DNA from 2 places in the Ruegeria sp. CDSB013 genome. Region 2 is predicted to be linked to the other one. Evidence: riboswitches for the same ligand, from Rfam matches in the RefSeq annotation. Region 2 holds a riboswitch; the other holds the start of a gene.
What was found. A riboswitch is a leader RNA that binds a small molecule or an ion and turns the genes downstream of it on or off. The one in region 2 is predicted to bind thiamine pyrophosphate.
Positions count from the first base shown of each region.

Region 1: linked by a shared signal. The riboswitch ahead of thiB (thiamine ABC transporter substrate binding subunit) and the one ahead of thiD (bifunctional hydroxymethylpyrimidine kinase/phosphomethylpyrimidine kinase) in region 2 are both predicted to bind thiamine pyrophosphate.

Region 1 is NZ_JBXWPA010000004.1:220,548-228,425, reverse strand. Features, by position in the region: gene AC2FJF_RS09355 (GlxA family transcriptional regulator) at 1-778, shown strand, start outside; gene AC2FJF_RS09350 (adenylate/guanylate cyclase domain-containing protein) at 810-2,678, opposite strand; gene AC2FJF_RS09345 (thiamine ABC transporter ATP-binding protein) at 2,745-3,437, opposite strand; gene AC2FJF_RS09340 (thiamine/thiamine pyrophosphate ABC transporter permease ThiP) at 3,424-4,971, opposite strand; gene thiB (thiamine ABC transporter substrate binding subunit) at 4,947-5,927, opposite strand; TPP riboswitch at 5,961-6,066, opposite strand; gene AC2FJF_RS09330 (ArsB/NhaD family transporter) at 6,205-7,569, opposite strand; gene AC2FJF_RS09325 (CBS domain-containing protein) at 7,594-7,878, opposite strand, start outside.
Region 2 is NZ_JBXWPA010000009.1:118,315-126,192, reverse strand. Features, by position in the region: gene cysQ (3'(2'),5'-bisphosphate nucleotidase CysQ) at 1-474, opposite strand, end outside; gene AC2FJF_RS15890 (ABC transporter permease) at 598-1,419, shown strand; gene AC2FJF_RS15885 (alpha-ketoglutarate-dependent dioxygenase AlkB family protein) at 1,416-2,018, opposite strand; gene dnaK (molecular chaperone DnaK) at 2,232-4,142, shown strand; gene dnaJ (molecular chaperone DnaJ) at 4,217-5,371, shown strand; TPP riboswitch at 5,502-5,607, shown strand; gene thiD (bifunctional hydroxymethylpyrimidine kinase/phosphomethylpyrimidine kinase) at 5,653-6,456, shown strand; gene AC2FJF_RS15865 (FAD-dependent oxidoreductase) at 6,453-7,430, shown strand; gene thiS (sulfur carrier protein ThiS) at 7,414-7,608, shown strand; gene AC2FJF_RS15855 (thiazole synthase) at 7,612-7,878, shown strand, end outside.

The sequences.
Region 1 (7,878 bases), on a different contig from region 2:
TTCAGACCTGATTGTGCGGGCAACGCCTGCCATCTCTGACCAGTATCTGAGCGATTGCCTGTGTGTCGTGGGCGGTCAATTGGGAAATGTCAGTACATGGTTGCGACGCGTCCGGGCAATGCAAAAGCATAAACGACCGGTTGCCTTGTTTTCGGACGCGGCGCGCGAATATATCAAGGCGACAGTGCAACAATCCGGGCCGGTCACGGCACATTGGCGCGACATAGGTTTGCTGCGTGAGATTGGGGATTACCCCATGCTTTCTGAAAGTCTTGTTGCCCGAAATGGAACGGTGCTGACTTGCGCCGGGCACGGTCATACCGTCGAGGCGATCATCGGCATTCTGGCCGAGGTTCTTGAGCCTCAGGACAGGGCTGAACTGGCCTGTCAATTGATGCTGAACGACGTTCGGGGCCACGCGCAAGAGCAACCCAAAGGCGTGAGCGCGAACCCGAATTTCCTAGAAAAGCGGCTGCAAAACGCGATCCGCATCATGGAAGAAAACACGGAACACCCGTTGCCAACGGCCAGTCTTGCCCGCCGCGTGGGCGTATCCACCCGGCAGTTAGAGCGCCAGTTCATGCTGCACTTGAGCACATCGCCCGGAAAATTTTATAGAAAGATCAGATTAAAAAAAGCGTTTACCCTGGTCTCGAACTCGCAAATGCCGATTATTGACATCGCCATTGCCTGCGGTTTTGCATCAACCTCTACGCTTGCCCAGACATTTAAGGCCGAATACGGCAAAACACCAAAGCAATTGCGGCGCACCGAATGACCTTTATATGGCCTCCGGAATTTCTGGCAGGTTATGCTGAGGGGCCAAGGGTCTTATCTGCATCGCAAAGGCGGTAGACATTCACTTTCCTTGAACGTCCTTTGACCGTGAATTCGCCGCAGTCGATCAGATGAAAAACCGGGCTGATCAGTCGCGCTGTGGCATCGCTGATCAAAATCCTGGTTTGCTCGTCACTTGGCAGTTCGCCTACCAGGGTTTCGATCCGGGCACAGGTGTTCACCGTGTCGCCGATCACTGTGTAATTCATCCTGTCGACGGCCCCGATATTGCCGACAATCAGCGGTCCGGTGTGCACCGCGATCTTGACGCCGTACTCGACGCCAGCCTCAGCCAGAGATTGCTTGATTGCCAATGCAGCCCGGCAGGCGCGCTCGGCATGATCCGTCTGGTCCTGAGGGGCGCCCCAGAACGCCATCGCCGCGTCGCCGATGTATTTGTCGAGCGTTCCGCCTTCGGCTTCGATACAGCGGTTCAGGATCTCGAAATGCCGGTTCAGCATTGCTGCCGTGGCTTGTGGCGTCATGGCCTCGGATGCGGGTGTGAACCCCACGATATCGGCGAACATCACCGTCAGTTCGACTTCGCGCGGCAACACAAGGTTAGGATCCCCGGTCTTTAGCATTTGCCGTACAAGGGTTCGGGGCAAGTAAGTTTCAAACCAGCGCAGCCCGTCGAGCATCTTGTTGAAGGCCACAGCCTGAAGGTTCAGTTCTGAGACCCGAGAGGGGGGCAGGTGGTCGATCTGGTTCAGATTCAGCTCGCTGATTTTGATGGCTTCTTCGGTCGACCTGTGAATGGGTGCCGCCAATCGTCTTGCCAACACAAGCGCCGCAATGACCGAAGCGATCAGCAAACCAAGACTGACCAGGGCGGCGTCACTCAGCCGGGACCACTGGTTGCTCCAATCGCTTAGTGGAGAATACTGCCCGATCACCCACGGCTCAGATCCGAAGCCGCTGACGATGCTTGTCAAAACCAGGTGTTCTCCGTCCAGCGCCTCGACCACATATCCGACAAATGTTCCATCGTTGCCCTGAAACTCGGGTGGCTGCATCAGCATTTGTGAGATGACCGCGTCATCAAGTGCTGCGACCGAATGCAAGGGGGCGTTTGAGCTTAACGTGTTTGCGGACAGGTTCAGCAATTTGGGATGGGCCAGAACGCGGTTGTCACCGTACAGAACAAAACCGGTTGCCCCGTATTTCCCGCTTAACTCGTCGACCAGGCCCGAGAAATGGTGAACGGTAGAAGAAACGAGCACGGCCCCGAGGAAAATACCGTCTTTATAGGCAGGTACAGTCGCTGAGATATGTGTCCGGCCCTGGTCAAAGAAGGGTTCGTTCCAGAACAAACCATCATAGCCTTTGACATCTTTAAGATACTGAAGCGTGCCTGCAGCAGGAGGCTCGTATGACGTTATTAAACGTGGCCCCTCAACATCGGTTATATGTGTTGAAATGAACAGACTGCTGTCAGGATACACGATGGCAAGATCGGTCAGATACGGGACCGAAGCCACCACACCTTTGAAGTAGGCTTTCAGAAAATCGGTGTCGTGCAGATCGACTTCGCCCGTGCTTGCGTCTTCTTGTAGGGATTGTGCCAGTTCCTCGATCGGTGTCGTCAGGCTGAAGATATCGTCTTCGATGGATTCGACGATCATCGCGGCAGACGTATTCAACAGTTCCGTCGTGTTCTGAAAATTGGCATAAGTCGAAACCAACAGAACTGCCCCAGCCGATATTGCCACCAGTCCGCCAATGGTCAGCGCCAGCAGAGTAGAAATTCGGATCTTCAACCTTGACTGGCGGTAGCTTTGCGCCCGGGCGCTTTTGTCGATCACGCCAGTGTGCTGCGTATGCCTATCTTCGTTGACCATCTTTGAACGATATTTAGCTTGGCGACCCGTTACAACGTCTCGTTGACGTCTCAGGCGGGATCGCCGCTAGCCAAGATAGGCACGCAGGCTTGGCGGCGGGTTGTCAAAGAGTTCCGCTGTCTGAACGGGGGCATGCACTGTTTCGTCTGCAACAAGTACGGTCTGGTCGGCAATTCGGCGTGCATCCTGCGGATCGTGGCTGACCATCAATAGGGTCGTTTGGGTTTCGGCTACCAGATCGGCCACCAAATCCAGCATTTCGACCTTTAGGGCTGGCCCAAGGGCGGCAAACGGTTCGTCCAAAAGTAACAGGTCGCGCCGCTGCACAAGTACGCGGGCCAGGGCAACCCGGCTTTGCTGTCCTCCGGACAGTTCCGAGGGTTTGCGCGCGCCCATACCATGCAATGAAACCCGGTCCAGTGCGGACTGAACCTGTGCATCCTCGTCCCTCGACAGCCGACCATTTGGGCGCAGGCCCAGGGCGATGTTTTGTTCAGCCGTCAGATGCGGAAACAGGTTTCCGTCTTGAAACAGCATCGCCATAGGGCGCTTGCCGGGATGCTGGTTGGAAATCTGTCGCCCACCCCAAAAAATCTGGCCCTTTTTTAGGTCTCGAAATCCGGCGATAGTCTCCAGCAATGTGGACTTGCCCGCGCCGGACGGGCCAATAATGGCAATGCTGTTGCCAACCTCGATCTGGATATCGGCGTTTAGGGTGAAATTCCCGTTTTCAATCACACAGTCGTCAAGCTTCAGCATGCCAGCGCCCTCCTCGGTCCAATAGCCAGAATGCGCCCATGGACAGCAGCAACAGCATTAATGCCCCGCCGGCAGCCGCCTGCATCTGATAGGCGCCCATCAGGCGGTAGATTTGCAAGGGCAGGGTCGCGATCTGCGGATCGGCGAACAGTGCGATCACGCCCAGATCACCCATTGACAGAGCCGCCCCAAGGCCAGCGGCAAAACCGATCTGTGGACGCATGCGCGGTAGCAAGATGCGTGTGAAAAACGTCCATTTTGTCATATCCAATGAAAGCGCGAGACGTCCGTGCCTAGCGGTTATGTCGCGCGCCGTGGGGACCAGAATGCGTAAAGCAAACGGCAGGGCCATCGCAGCATTTACAAAAGCAGTGACAGGCAGAGCCAATGTCGTCGGGTTTGCCAAAGGCCGGATTAAGATGAACAGGCCCGTACCGATCACCAGTGGTGATGCCGCCAAACCCAAAATGCCGCTGAGTTCCACAAGCCCGTACCGGCCGCTCGCGACGGCGGTGGCCATAGGCAAAGCAAGCAAAAGCAGGACTGCGGTGCTTGCAGCGGCAACAAGGACCGAGATCAGCGCGGCCCTAAAAACGATTGCGGGCATGTCAAACAACCCGGCAGCTCCCGAAATTACGACCGATGCCAAAGGAAGCAGCAAAAAGACGGCCGCTGCGACGATCCAGAATATATCTATCGTCGGCGCACCCCCGTCCCAGCGGCGCAAGGCGCGATCGAGACCTGTTCCAAAACCGTCCCCGCGCGCAAACTTCAGCGCCACTAAAGCGGTCGCAGCTGTCAGGGCAAGTTGCAGGGCGGATAACAGGGCGGCGCGGCCCAGGTCGAAATCGTAGGTGAAGGCCTGATAGATCGCCAGTTCGATCGTTGTAGCCCGTGGTCCTCCGCCCAAGGTCAGGGCGACGGCGAAGCTGGTCAGGCAGATGGCGAAGATTACCGCCAGAACCCCGGGCAGGGTCCGTTTGAGCATGGGCATCTCGATCAGTCGAAACATGGCCATGCCATTGCAGCCCAGTTGTGCGGCCAGGCGAAACCGTTCTGCAGGAATTTCCTGCCAGGCTTGCAACACAAGGCGTGTGGCCAGGGGTAGGTTGAAGAAAACATGCGCCAGTACGACCCCATGCAAGCCGTAGATGCGTATGGGCGGCAGGCCGAAAATGCCAAGGTTGTCCGAGATCCATCCCGACCGGCCAAAGACTTGCAGCAGACCCAGAATGGCAACGATGACCGGCAGGATGAAGGGCGCGCCTAAAAGCGCAATTAAAGCCCGTCGGCCGGGGAACCTCCGACGTGCCAAAGCCCGCGCAACCGGCACGGCCAATACCACGCTGAACAATGCGGACAGTGTGGCTTGGGTCAGCGTGAACCGCAGCGCAGCCCAGTCGGCGGGAGTGAACCCGCCGCTGGTTTCAGCACGCAGTGCAACCGCCGAAAGAGTGCCCAGGATCAGCGCGGCGACCAGGGCCGCCGCACCGATACCGGGCCATGGGCTTACTGGCTGAGCGCGTTCTGCCATTCTGCCAGGGCCTGATCCCGCACGGCGGCGGCTTCATCGGGAGAGAACAGAAGCGACTTTGCCGGCACTGTCAGGGTTTCGAACCCTTTGGGCAGGCCGTCTGCCGGGGTTACGGCCGGATACATCCAGTTGGTCGTCGGAATGATTTGCTGGAACGCGTCCGAGACCATGAACTGCAAAAACTGATCCGCCAGATCGGTCTGATCTGTTGCAGCCAGCTTTGCAGCGACTTCGACCTGCAAGTAATTGCCTTCGTCGAAAGCTGACGCGGCCTTGCTGTCATCGTCCTCGGCAATCAGGTGATAGGCCGGAGATGTCGTGTAGCTGAGAACCATGTCCGACTCGCCCTCAAGAAACAGGCCGTATGCCTCGGACCAACCTTTGGTGACCGTCACGATGTTGTCGGAAAGACCTGCCCAGATTTCGGGTGCTTCGTCACCATAAGCCGCTTTGACCCACATCAGAAGACCCAGACCCGGCGTGGACGAGCGAGGGTCCTGGATGATGATTTTGGTGTCGCTATCCGCCAGCTCCCGGAAGTTCGCAGGCGCGGTCGCATCCGCTTTGTGAACGAAGGCGAAGTAGCCCCAGTCATACGGTGTGAACGTGTCATCGGTCCATTCGATCGGCAGCGCGAAGTCGGCAGAAACGGAATTGGGCGCAAACAGGCCAGTTTCCCGGGCCGATGCAATCAAGTTGGTATCCAGCCCAAGGACGACGTCGGCGTCAGAGTTTTCACCCTCAAGCCGGACACGCGACAAAAGCGCGGCACCATCTTCAACGCCCACGAGGTTCAACTCGCAGTCGCAGGTTGCCTCAAAGGCTTCTTTGACCTGCGGGCCAGGGCCCCAGTCGGATACAAAGCTGTCATAGGTGTAAACGGTAAGCTGAGGCTTGTCGGCGGCGATAGCCGAAGTTGCACTCAGAAGTCCCGCAGCAATTAGCAGATGTTTCATGTCATCCTCCATTGCGGCGAGAGGGCAAGGATGGATGAAACCGAAACCCTTCCCTCCGCCGGTTCTAGCCGGTTCAGGTTCTACGGGTTCGCTTGATAAGCATCTCAGCGCGGCAGGCCGTGCTCCCCGAGGTGAGGCCGTCACTAGGGGGGATTGGCCAGAAAGACAACCAAATTCGGCGCCTCGGCGCGGCGCGTGTCGTATGTGGGCAAGTAAGCCTGTCCGGAGCCGGACGCCCTTTGAACCTGTAATGCGTTTGGTTCAAAGGGCCATAGGGTCAGAAGTAACGCAGCCAAATATAAACGTTTGCGATCATCAAGGTCAGGATCATGATCGGGAATGCAATTTTGGCGAAGGCGATGAAGCCGATGGGCTGCTTGGCCTTTTCCGCAAAAGCAGCCACCGTAAGGTTGGCGCTTGCCCCCAACAGTGTGCCGTTGCCGCCTAGACAGGCGCCAAGCGCCAGCGACCACCACAGGGGTTCAATCGCGTCCTTGCCGCCGAACGTGTCTGCGGTGGACTCGATCAGAGGGATCATCGTTGCCACGAAAGGAATGTTGTCGAGGATTGCGGACAAAATGCCGGAGGCCCAAAAGATGAAGAACGCGGTCCACATCATGTCGCCTTGGGTCAGCTCCAGCACTTTCTCACCAAAGAATGCCAAGAGGCCAACATGTTCAACACCGGCAACAATGACGAACAGCCCACCGAAGAAAAAGATTGTGACCCATTCAACTTCACCAAAAATGTGGTGAACCGACTCGGATTGTTCTTCACCGCTTTGGTGGCCATAGGCCAGCAGCATCAACAGGCCTGCACCGGCCAACGCTGACGTACCGGGCTGAATGCCGTAGCTGTGCCCCAGCGTGAACCCCAGCAAAACCAGAGCCAATACGGCCAGAGACTTGATCATCAAGACAACATCAGTAACCGCTTCGGATTCGTTGAACCCCATAATCCGATCGCTGGCCGATTTCGGAATGCGGGCCAGTTCCTTGCGGTTCATAAGGTAAATAATGCCGGTCAGGACAACCAGACATATGGCCGAGATAGGCGCCAGGTTCACCACGAAATCGTTGAAGCTCAACCCTGCGGCCGAGCCAATGATGATGTTGGGCGGGTCACCGATCAGCGTCGCTGTTCCCCCCACGTTCGAGGCCAGGATCTCGGCGACAAAGAACGGGAACACACGCGTTTCCAGGGCTTCAGTGATCAGCAGCGTAATCGGGGCGATCAGCAATACGGTCGTTACGTTGTCCAGCAGGGCCGAAAACACCGCCGTAATCAGCGTCAGCATGATCAGGATGCCGGTTGGATTGGCTTTCACCGCTTTTGCGGCCTTGATCGCTACGTATTGGAACAATCCGCATTTGCTGGTGATCCCCACGATGACCATCATGCCGATAAGTAGTGCCAGAGTGTTGGCGTCCACACCCGCCACGGCCTGTTCCTGATTGATGATGCCAAACAGGACCATCAGGGACGCGCCCAGCATCGTTAAAATGGCGCGGTTGACCTTTTCTGTGATCAGGACCGCATAAACCAAAATCAGAATTCCGGTCGCGGCCCAAAGCGGATCTATGCCCAATAGTTGTGGAACAGAGAGAGCGGCCTCTCCATGTGACGTCGAATGCGTAGCCAAGGTTTTAGTCCGGTTTGTATAGGGTTAGCTGAGTGCGCGATCCAAAAGCGAGTTGGCGCTTACGGTGCCAACGAAACGGTTGGTTTCGGGCTCAACAAGGATCACGTGCCGTTTGTATTTGTAGATCAGGAAGATACCTTCCATCACTGGCGTGTCGGGTGCAGCAACGGGGATGTTCGAGGGCCTCGACATGTTGTCGCGAACCTTTTCGGTCTTCAGCCGCTCCATCTGTTGTTCGAAATCTTCCCGCGTCAGGTTCATGAAGCTGAGCGAGTCGATCGCGACGCGCGACGCATCATCATTCAGACC
Region 2 (7,878 bases):
GTCCGGTTCAGACACCGAAATCGGGGTCACGTCGCCGGCCTGTGCCTTGTTCAGCGCGCCGGTTTCCTCAACCGATTGACCGTCAGCTTGCGTGTAGAACATGCGCCCCTTGGCCGGTGCATACACAACGCCGCGGGTTGGCACTCCGTTTTCAACCAGTGCGATGTTCACCGTGAAATCACCGCGCCGGTTGATGAATTCCTTGGTGCCGTCCAGCGGATCGACGATCAGAAATGTGTCGCCTTTTTCGGAATGTGATGCGGCCTGTTCTTCGGTCACCAGCAGAATATCCGGGAATGCCGCGCGCAAGCCCGCCGAAATCAAGGCATCGGCTGCCTCATCAGCCTCGGTCACCGGGCTGGCGTCGGATTTGACTTTGACGTCGAAATCATCCGCCTCGTAAATCTGCATGATTTTGTCCCCGGCTTCCAGCGCCAGACGTCTGATTACGGGAATAAGGGCGTCATAGGTCACAAAAATGCTCCGTTGCTGTAGTTTGTTGATCGAAATCCTTGTGGGTCTTATGCTGTGCCGGTTACGGAACGGCAAGAATTTCGTGGCAGTTTGCAGGTAATTCAGCGGGAAAGAGTGCACTGAGTGTTTTATTTTAAGCGGAATCAGACGCTTCTGGGCGGCGCTTTCACGACTTCCGAGCTTATCTTCCATGCGGTGGCGCATGGAATACGGTCCAAACACTCGAATGCTGTGATCGCGATCATTGTGAATATCTTGCAAATTCTCGCACTTGTGACCGTGTTTTACCTGATCATGTCGATGCTGGGCACGCGGGTCGCCAAGATCAGGGGTAACATTATCCTATTTCTGTTGTCAGGTGTCTTTCTGTTCCTGACCCATATCAAAGCCGTCTCGTCCGTCTCTGGCGTGGCAACAGGAAACAACCCGATGATGCTGCACTCTCCGATGAACATGATGGTTGCGCTGTTGGCAACCGCATTTGGGTCGCTTTACACGCAGTTGGTCTCGATCCTTGTGATCCTTTTCATCTACACTGTCGCAGTTGAGCCATTGGAGATCCAAGAACCGGGTGGCGCGTTCTATATGTTGATATTGGCCTGGTTTACCGGATGCGCGGTGGGCGTCGTGTTTATGGCAATCTCGCCATGGTTTCCCACCACCACGGGAATTCTCAGTACAATCTATCGACGTCTGAACATGATTTTTTCTGGTAAAATGGTTGTAGGGAACGCGCTGGGTGGCTTCATGCTGAGCTTCTTTGCCTGGAACCCGTTGTTTCACATAATCGACCAGTGCCGCGGCTTTGTCTTTCGCAATTACTTTCCGCGAAACACCAGTTGGGAATATGCGATTTGGGTTGGACTGGCCTTGTTGATGATTGGGTTGCTGGGTATCTTTTTCACCCGTCAGCATGTGTCAGCCAGTTGGGGCGCGCGCCGCTAGTTTGCGACCCGTAAGGTCAGGTTAATCCGTCCGCCTTTGGGCAACAGCTTGGATGAACCGAAACGGATGCGGTCTACCCCGTGATAGGTCAGGCGGGCGGGGCCGCCCATGACTACGACGTCGCCGGAGTTCAGCCAGATCGACTCGGTCTTGCCGCCGCGGGTTTCGTTTCCGATGCGAAAAAGGGCATCGTCGCCCAGCGATATCGACAGGACCGGCCATGAAAAATCTGCCTCGTCCTTGTCTTGATGCAGCCCCATGCGCGCACCTTCGCCGTAATAGTTGATCAGACAGCAATCCGGATCGCGTTGGGTGCTGGCAAGCTTGCGCCATATGCTCAGTATCGTATCGGGAATGTCGGGCCACACTGTTCCTTTAGGGTGCTGCGCCTGATATCGGTAGCCCCCTTTGTCAGTGACCCAGCCAAGCGCCCCGGCCGAGGTCATACGCACCGACATTTCCTTGCCCGAAGGCGTAACCGGCCGGAACAGCGGCGCAGATTTCAGAATCGGGCGCAACGCCTCAATCAGTTGCGTTTGTGCCGCAACGTCCAGATAGGTTTTTCTGATGTCAAATCCGCGCAAAAGCAGCCGCGCCATTGAAGATTCCCCAATCCTTGCCAAAACCTTGCCAAAAAGGCCGCAGATTCCCGAAAACCTGCCTTTTACACCGCTTGCAGGCCTCTGATCTCGCCCTTATATACGCCGGGACGCGCGATGGTGTAGTGCTGTTCGTGCAAACCAGATCGGGGCCGGATGCCATAACGGGTCCGGACCTCGAGACATCGCCTTGAAGAGAAAGGGATTGAACATATGGGAAAAGTAATCGGTATTGACCTCGGGACCACCAACTCGTGTGTGGCCATCATGGACGGCTCTCAGCCGAAGGTCATCGAAAACGCAGAAGGGGCGCGGACCACGCCCTCGATCGTCGCCTTCACCGAAGATGAGCGTCTGGTCGGTCAGCCTGCAAAACGTCAGGCGGTCACCAACCCCGACAACACGATCTTTGGCGTCAAGCGTCTGATCGGTCGTCGTGTGGATGATGCAGAAGTCCAGAAGGACAAGAAAATGGTGCCGTACGCCATCGTGGATGGCGGCAACGGTGACGCGTGGGTGGAAGCCCGCGGTGAAAAATACTCCCCAAGCCAGATTTCGGCCTTCACTCTGGGCAAGATGAAGGAAACTGCCGAGAGCTATCTGGGTGAAGAAGTCACGCAGGCGGTCATCACCGTTCCCGCGTATTTCAATGACGCACAGCGTCAGGCCACCAAAGACGCAGGCAAAATCGCCGGTCTGGAAGTGCTGCGGATCATCAACGAACCGACAGCCGCCGCGCTGGCCTATGGCCTGGACAAAGAAGAAACCCAAACCATCGCGGTTTATGACCTTGGTGGTGGTACGTTCGACGTGACCATTCTGGAAATCGACGACGGGCTGTTCGAGGTCAAATCGACCAATGGTGACACCTTCCTGGGTGGTGAAGACTTTGACATGCGCATCGTCAACTACCTGGCGGACGAGTTCAAAAAGGAACACGGTGTCGACCTGTCGCAAGACAAGATGGCCCTTCAGCGCCTGAAAGAAGCTGCTGAAAAAGCCAAGATCGAGCTGTCCTCGACCTCGCAGACCGAAATTAACCAGCCGTTCATCTCGATGGGCGCTAATGGTCAGCCGCTGCACATGGTCATGAAACTGACCCGTGCCAAGCTGGAATCGCTGGTTGGCGACCTGATCAAGAAGTCGATGAAACCCTGTCAGGCCGCATTGAAAGACGCCGGTTTGTCGGCGGGCGACATTGACGAGGTTGTTCTGGTCGGTGGTATGACCCGCATGCCGAAGGTGATCGAAGAGGTCACCAAATTCTTCGGTAAAGAGCCACACAAAGGTGTGAACCCGGACGAAGTTGTTGCCATGGGTGCCGCCATTCAGGCCGGTGTTCTGCAAGGCGACGTCAAAGATGTGGTTCTGCTGGACGTGACCCCGCTGAGCTTGGGCATCGAGACGCTGGGTGGCGTGTTCACCCGTCTGATCGACCGCAACACCACGATCCCGACGAAAAAGTCTCAGGTCTTCTCGACTGCTGAGGACAACCAGAACGCCGTGACCATCCGCTGTTTCCAAGGTGAGCGGGAAATGGCTGCGGACAACAAGATCCTGGGTCAGTTCAATCTTGAAGATATCCCGCCCGCACCGCGTGGCATGCCTCAGATCGAGGTGACTTTTGACATCGACGCCAACGGCATTGTCTCGGTTTCGGCCAAAGACAAAGGCACCGGCAAAGAGCAGAAGATCACCATCCAGGCATCGGGCGGTCTGTCCGACGAGGATATCGACAAGATGGTCAAGGACGCCGAAGAGAACGCGGAAGCTGACAAGGAACGCCGCGAACTGGTCGACGCCAAGAACCAGGCGGAAAGCCTTATCCATTCGACCGAAAAGTCAATGGAAGAGCATGCCGACAAGGTTGACCCGACCACCATCGAAGCCATCGAGCTGGCGATTGCCGCGCTGAAGGACGAGCTGGAAACTGAGAACGCCGAAAAGATCAAGTCCGGCATTCAGAACGTGACCGAAGCGGCCATGAAGCTGGGCGAAGCCATCTACAAGGCACAGTCCGAGGAAGCCGAGGATGAGCCTGCGGCAGCTGATGAAGCTCCGGCTGGTGATGACGACATCGTCGATGCCGAGTTCGAAGATCTGGACAACGACAAGCGTAACTAACGGGTAACCGGGCCAATTCGGGCCGGTCCGGTTGCCGGGCCGGCCCGATTACGTTGAGGCAGAAGGAAATACTGATGTCCAAACGCGACTATTACGAAGTGCTCGGCGTGTCCAAGGGCGCTTCGGCGGATGAGATCAAGAAAGGCTTTCGCAAGAAGGCCAAAGAACTGCATCCAGATCGCAATAAGGACAATCCCGACGCAGAAGCGCAGTTCAAAGAGGCGAATGAGGCCTATGACGTCCTGCGCGACGGCGACAAAAAAGCGGCTTACGACCGCTTTGGCCACGCTGCTTTCGAAAATGGCATGGGCGGCGGTGGCCGACCCGGCGGCGGATTTGGCGGGCAGGGCGACTTCTCCAGCGCATTCTCGGATGTGTTTGATGACCTGTTCGGCGACTTCATGGGCGGTCAGCGCGGTGCAACTAGCGGTGGCCGGCGTGCCGCGCGCGGCTCGGACCTGCGCTATAACCTGAGGGTGACGTTGGAAGAGGCGTTCTCGGGGCTGCAAAAGACGATTAGCGTACCTGCCGCCGTGGCCTGTTCTGCCTGTGACGGATCAGGTGCGGAAGGTGGGGTGGAGCCCACAACCTGCCCGACCTGTTCCGGTATGGGAAAAGTTCGGGCGCAGCAGGGTTTTTTCACAGTCGAACGGTCCTGCCCGACCTGTTCGGGTCTGGGTCAGATCATCAAGAATCCTTGTAAATCCTGCGGAGGCGCCGGGCGCGTTGAAAAAGAGCGTGCTCTGTCGGTCAACATTCCGGCCGGTGTCGAAACCGGCACCCGCATTCGTCTTGCCGGTGAAGGTGAGGCCGGGATGCGCGGTGGCCCTCCGGGCGACCTGTATATTTTTGTCGAAGTTTCGGACCACAAGCTGTTCGAGCGCGACAGCGTAAACCTGTATTGCCGCGTTCCGGTCAGCATGGGGAAAGCCGCGCTGGGTGGTTCGATCGAAGTACCCACAATCGACGGTGGCCGTGGCCGTGTACAAATCCCGGCGGGCAGCCAGTCAGGCCGTCAGATGCGATTGCGCGGTAAGGGCATGCCCGCCCTTCGCGGCGGTGGAATTGGCGATATGTTCATTGAACTGGCGGTGGAAACCCCGGTCAATTTGACCAGCCGCCAGAAAGAGCTGCTACGCGAGTTTGACGATCTGGGCGAAGACAACCACCCGGAATCAAAAAGCTTCTTCTCATCCGTCAAATCTTTCTGGGACGGCATGAAGGGCTGAACCAGCACTTCGTAAACTTCTGTCGCAAGCCGGCCCATCGAGGCCGGCTTTTGCATTTGATAAGTCCAGTTTGACCGTGATCTGCCCCAAAATTGGCCCTTGATTCTCCCGCCATCCCCTGAGAGTGTCGCCCCAACCGTTGGGGTGCCCTGCTTGGGGGCTGAGAGGCGTGAACGCGCTAACCCATCGAACCTGATCCGGGCAATACCGGCGTAGGGAACGGTCTTATAGTGCTTAGACGTTTTCCATGCCCGTTGCCCATTTTGAACCGGAGCAACGACATGGCACCCATTGCCTTAACAATCGCAGGATCTGACAGCGGCGGAGGGGCTGGAATTCAGGCTGACCTCAAGGCCATGTCGGCGCTTGGCGTCTACGGTGCCAGTGTGATTACCGCAGTGACGGCGCAGAATACTCGCGCAGTTACGGCGGTGCATGGTATCCCTCTGGACGTCATTGCAGCCCAGATCGAGGCTGTTCTGACCGACCTGGATGTTGGCGCGATCAAGATTGGAATGCTGGCGACCCCTCAGATCATCCAGTGTGTCGAAGACAGTATCGCGGATTTTGACGGGCCGGTGGTTCTGGATCCGGTCATGATTGCCAAATCCGGCGATGCGTTGCTGGCGGAAGAAGCCGTGCAAACCCTGCGCGAGGTGTTGCTGCCGCGCGCGACCGTGTTGACACCAAACCTGCCAGAAGCAGCCTGTTTGCTGGGCGCTGAACCAGCGGACAGCCTCGAACAGATGATCACACAAGGGCGCGAGTTATGCGCATTGGGTGCAAGTGCGGTCCTGATGAAGGGCGGTCATGGGAAAGGCGACATCTGCCACGACTTACTGGTCTCAGATTTTGGCGTGATGGACCAATTTCAAGCGCCGCGCCGACAGACAAGCAACACCCACGGAACGGGGTGCACGCTGTCCTCATCCATAGCGGCCGGATTGGCCAAGGATCTTTCGCTGCCCCAGGCCGTTGCGCAAGCACATGACTATCTGCAGGGCGCCATCGCTCAGGCCGATGCTTTGAACATCGGGCAAGGTCACGGGCCTGTTCATCACTTCCATCAGGTTTGGTCCGCGTGACCGTCTGGTCGATCATAGGGGCAGGCGTGGCCGGGTTGGCCGTTGCTTCCGAACTTGTCGCGCGCGGGGCCAAGGTTCAGGTGTTTGATCCCGGTGGTGCACCGGGGCCGCATGGCTGTTCCTGGTGGGCGGGCGGAATGTTGGCACCTTGGTGCGAGTATGAAAACGCCGAAGAACCTGTCCTGCGTCTGGGGCAATTGGCAATCGACTGGTGGGCCAAGCGCACTCAGGTCCACAGGCGCGGCACATTGGTTGTCGCTAACCCACGAGACCTGCCGGATCTGCGTCGTTTCGCCCGCAGAACGGAGGGGTTTTCTGAAGTTGATGACAGAGAAATAACCTTATTAGAGCCTGATCTGTATGGTTTCAAAAAAGGTCTCTACTTTGCTGCGGAAGCCCATTTGGATCCGCGTCAGGCCTTGCTGGATCTGTCGCACCAGCTTCAGGATCACGGTGTTGAATTCCATCATGCGTGCGCTCCGACGGGATTGGACAACGCCATTGATTGCAGAGGTCTGCACGCGCGCGAATACCTGCAGGACTTGCGCGGCGTGAAGGGTGAGATGCTGGTGATACGGTGCCCAGACGTGACACTGACCCGGCCTATACGCCTGCTTCATCCACGCGTGCCGCTGTATATCGTTCCACGCGGCGACGGCGTCTACATGCTGGGCGCGACAATGATCGAATCCGAGGATAGCAGCCGAATTACCGCACGCTCGATGCTTGAGTTGCTGAGCGCAGCCTACGCCCTGAACCCCGCCTTTGGTGAGGCTGAAGTGTTGGAAACCGGCGTCGATCTGCGCCCCGCTTTCCCCGACAACCTGCCGCGTATTCGGCGGCTAGGACCGACAATCTACGCCAACGGCCTCTACCGCCACGGCTACCTGCTGGCCCCTGCACTGGCCAAGGGCGTGGCTGACCTGGCGTTGGACACCAAACATTCGGAGATGGTTGATGAAGATCGTACTTAACGGCGAGATGCGCGATGTGCACGCCGGAACTCTTGCCGATCTTTTGCAGGAATGTGGGTTTTCGGGCCGGGTGGCGACGGCTGTGAACGAGGGTTTTGTGCCCTCGAGCCTGCGCAAGGCCCGTAAAATCAAGGATGGCGATCGGATCGAAGTCGTCGCCCCGATGCAGGGGGGCTGAGCGATGAAGACTTTCTACGGCACATCACTGCCGAACCCGCTGATGCTGGGCACCGCGCAATATCCAAGCCCCGCAATCTTGGAACAGGCATTTCGGGACAGCGGGGCCGGGGTGGTCACCGTATCTTTGCGACGCGAAGCAGGCGCAGGACAAACCTTTTGGCAGATGATCCGCGATCTGAGCGTCCTTATCCTGCCCAACACAGCAGGTTGCCATACGGTGAAAGAGGCTGTGACCACCGCTCATATGGCGCGTGAGGTGTTTGACACC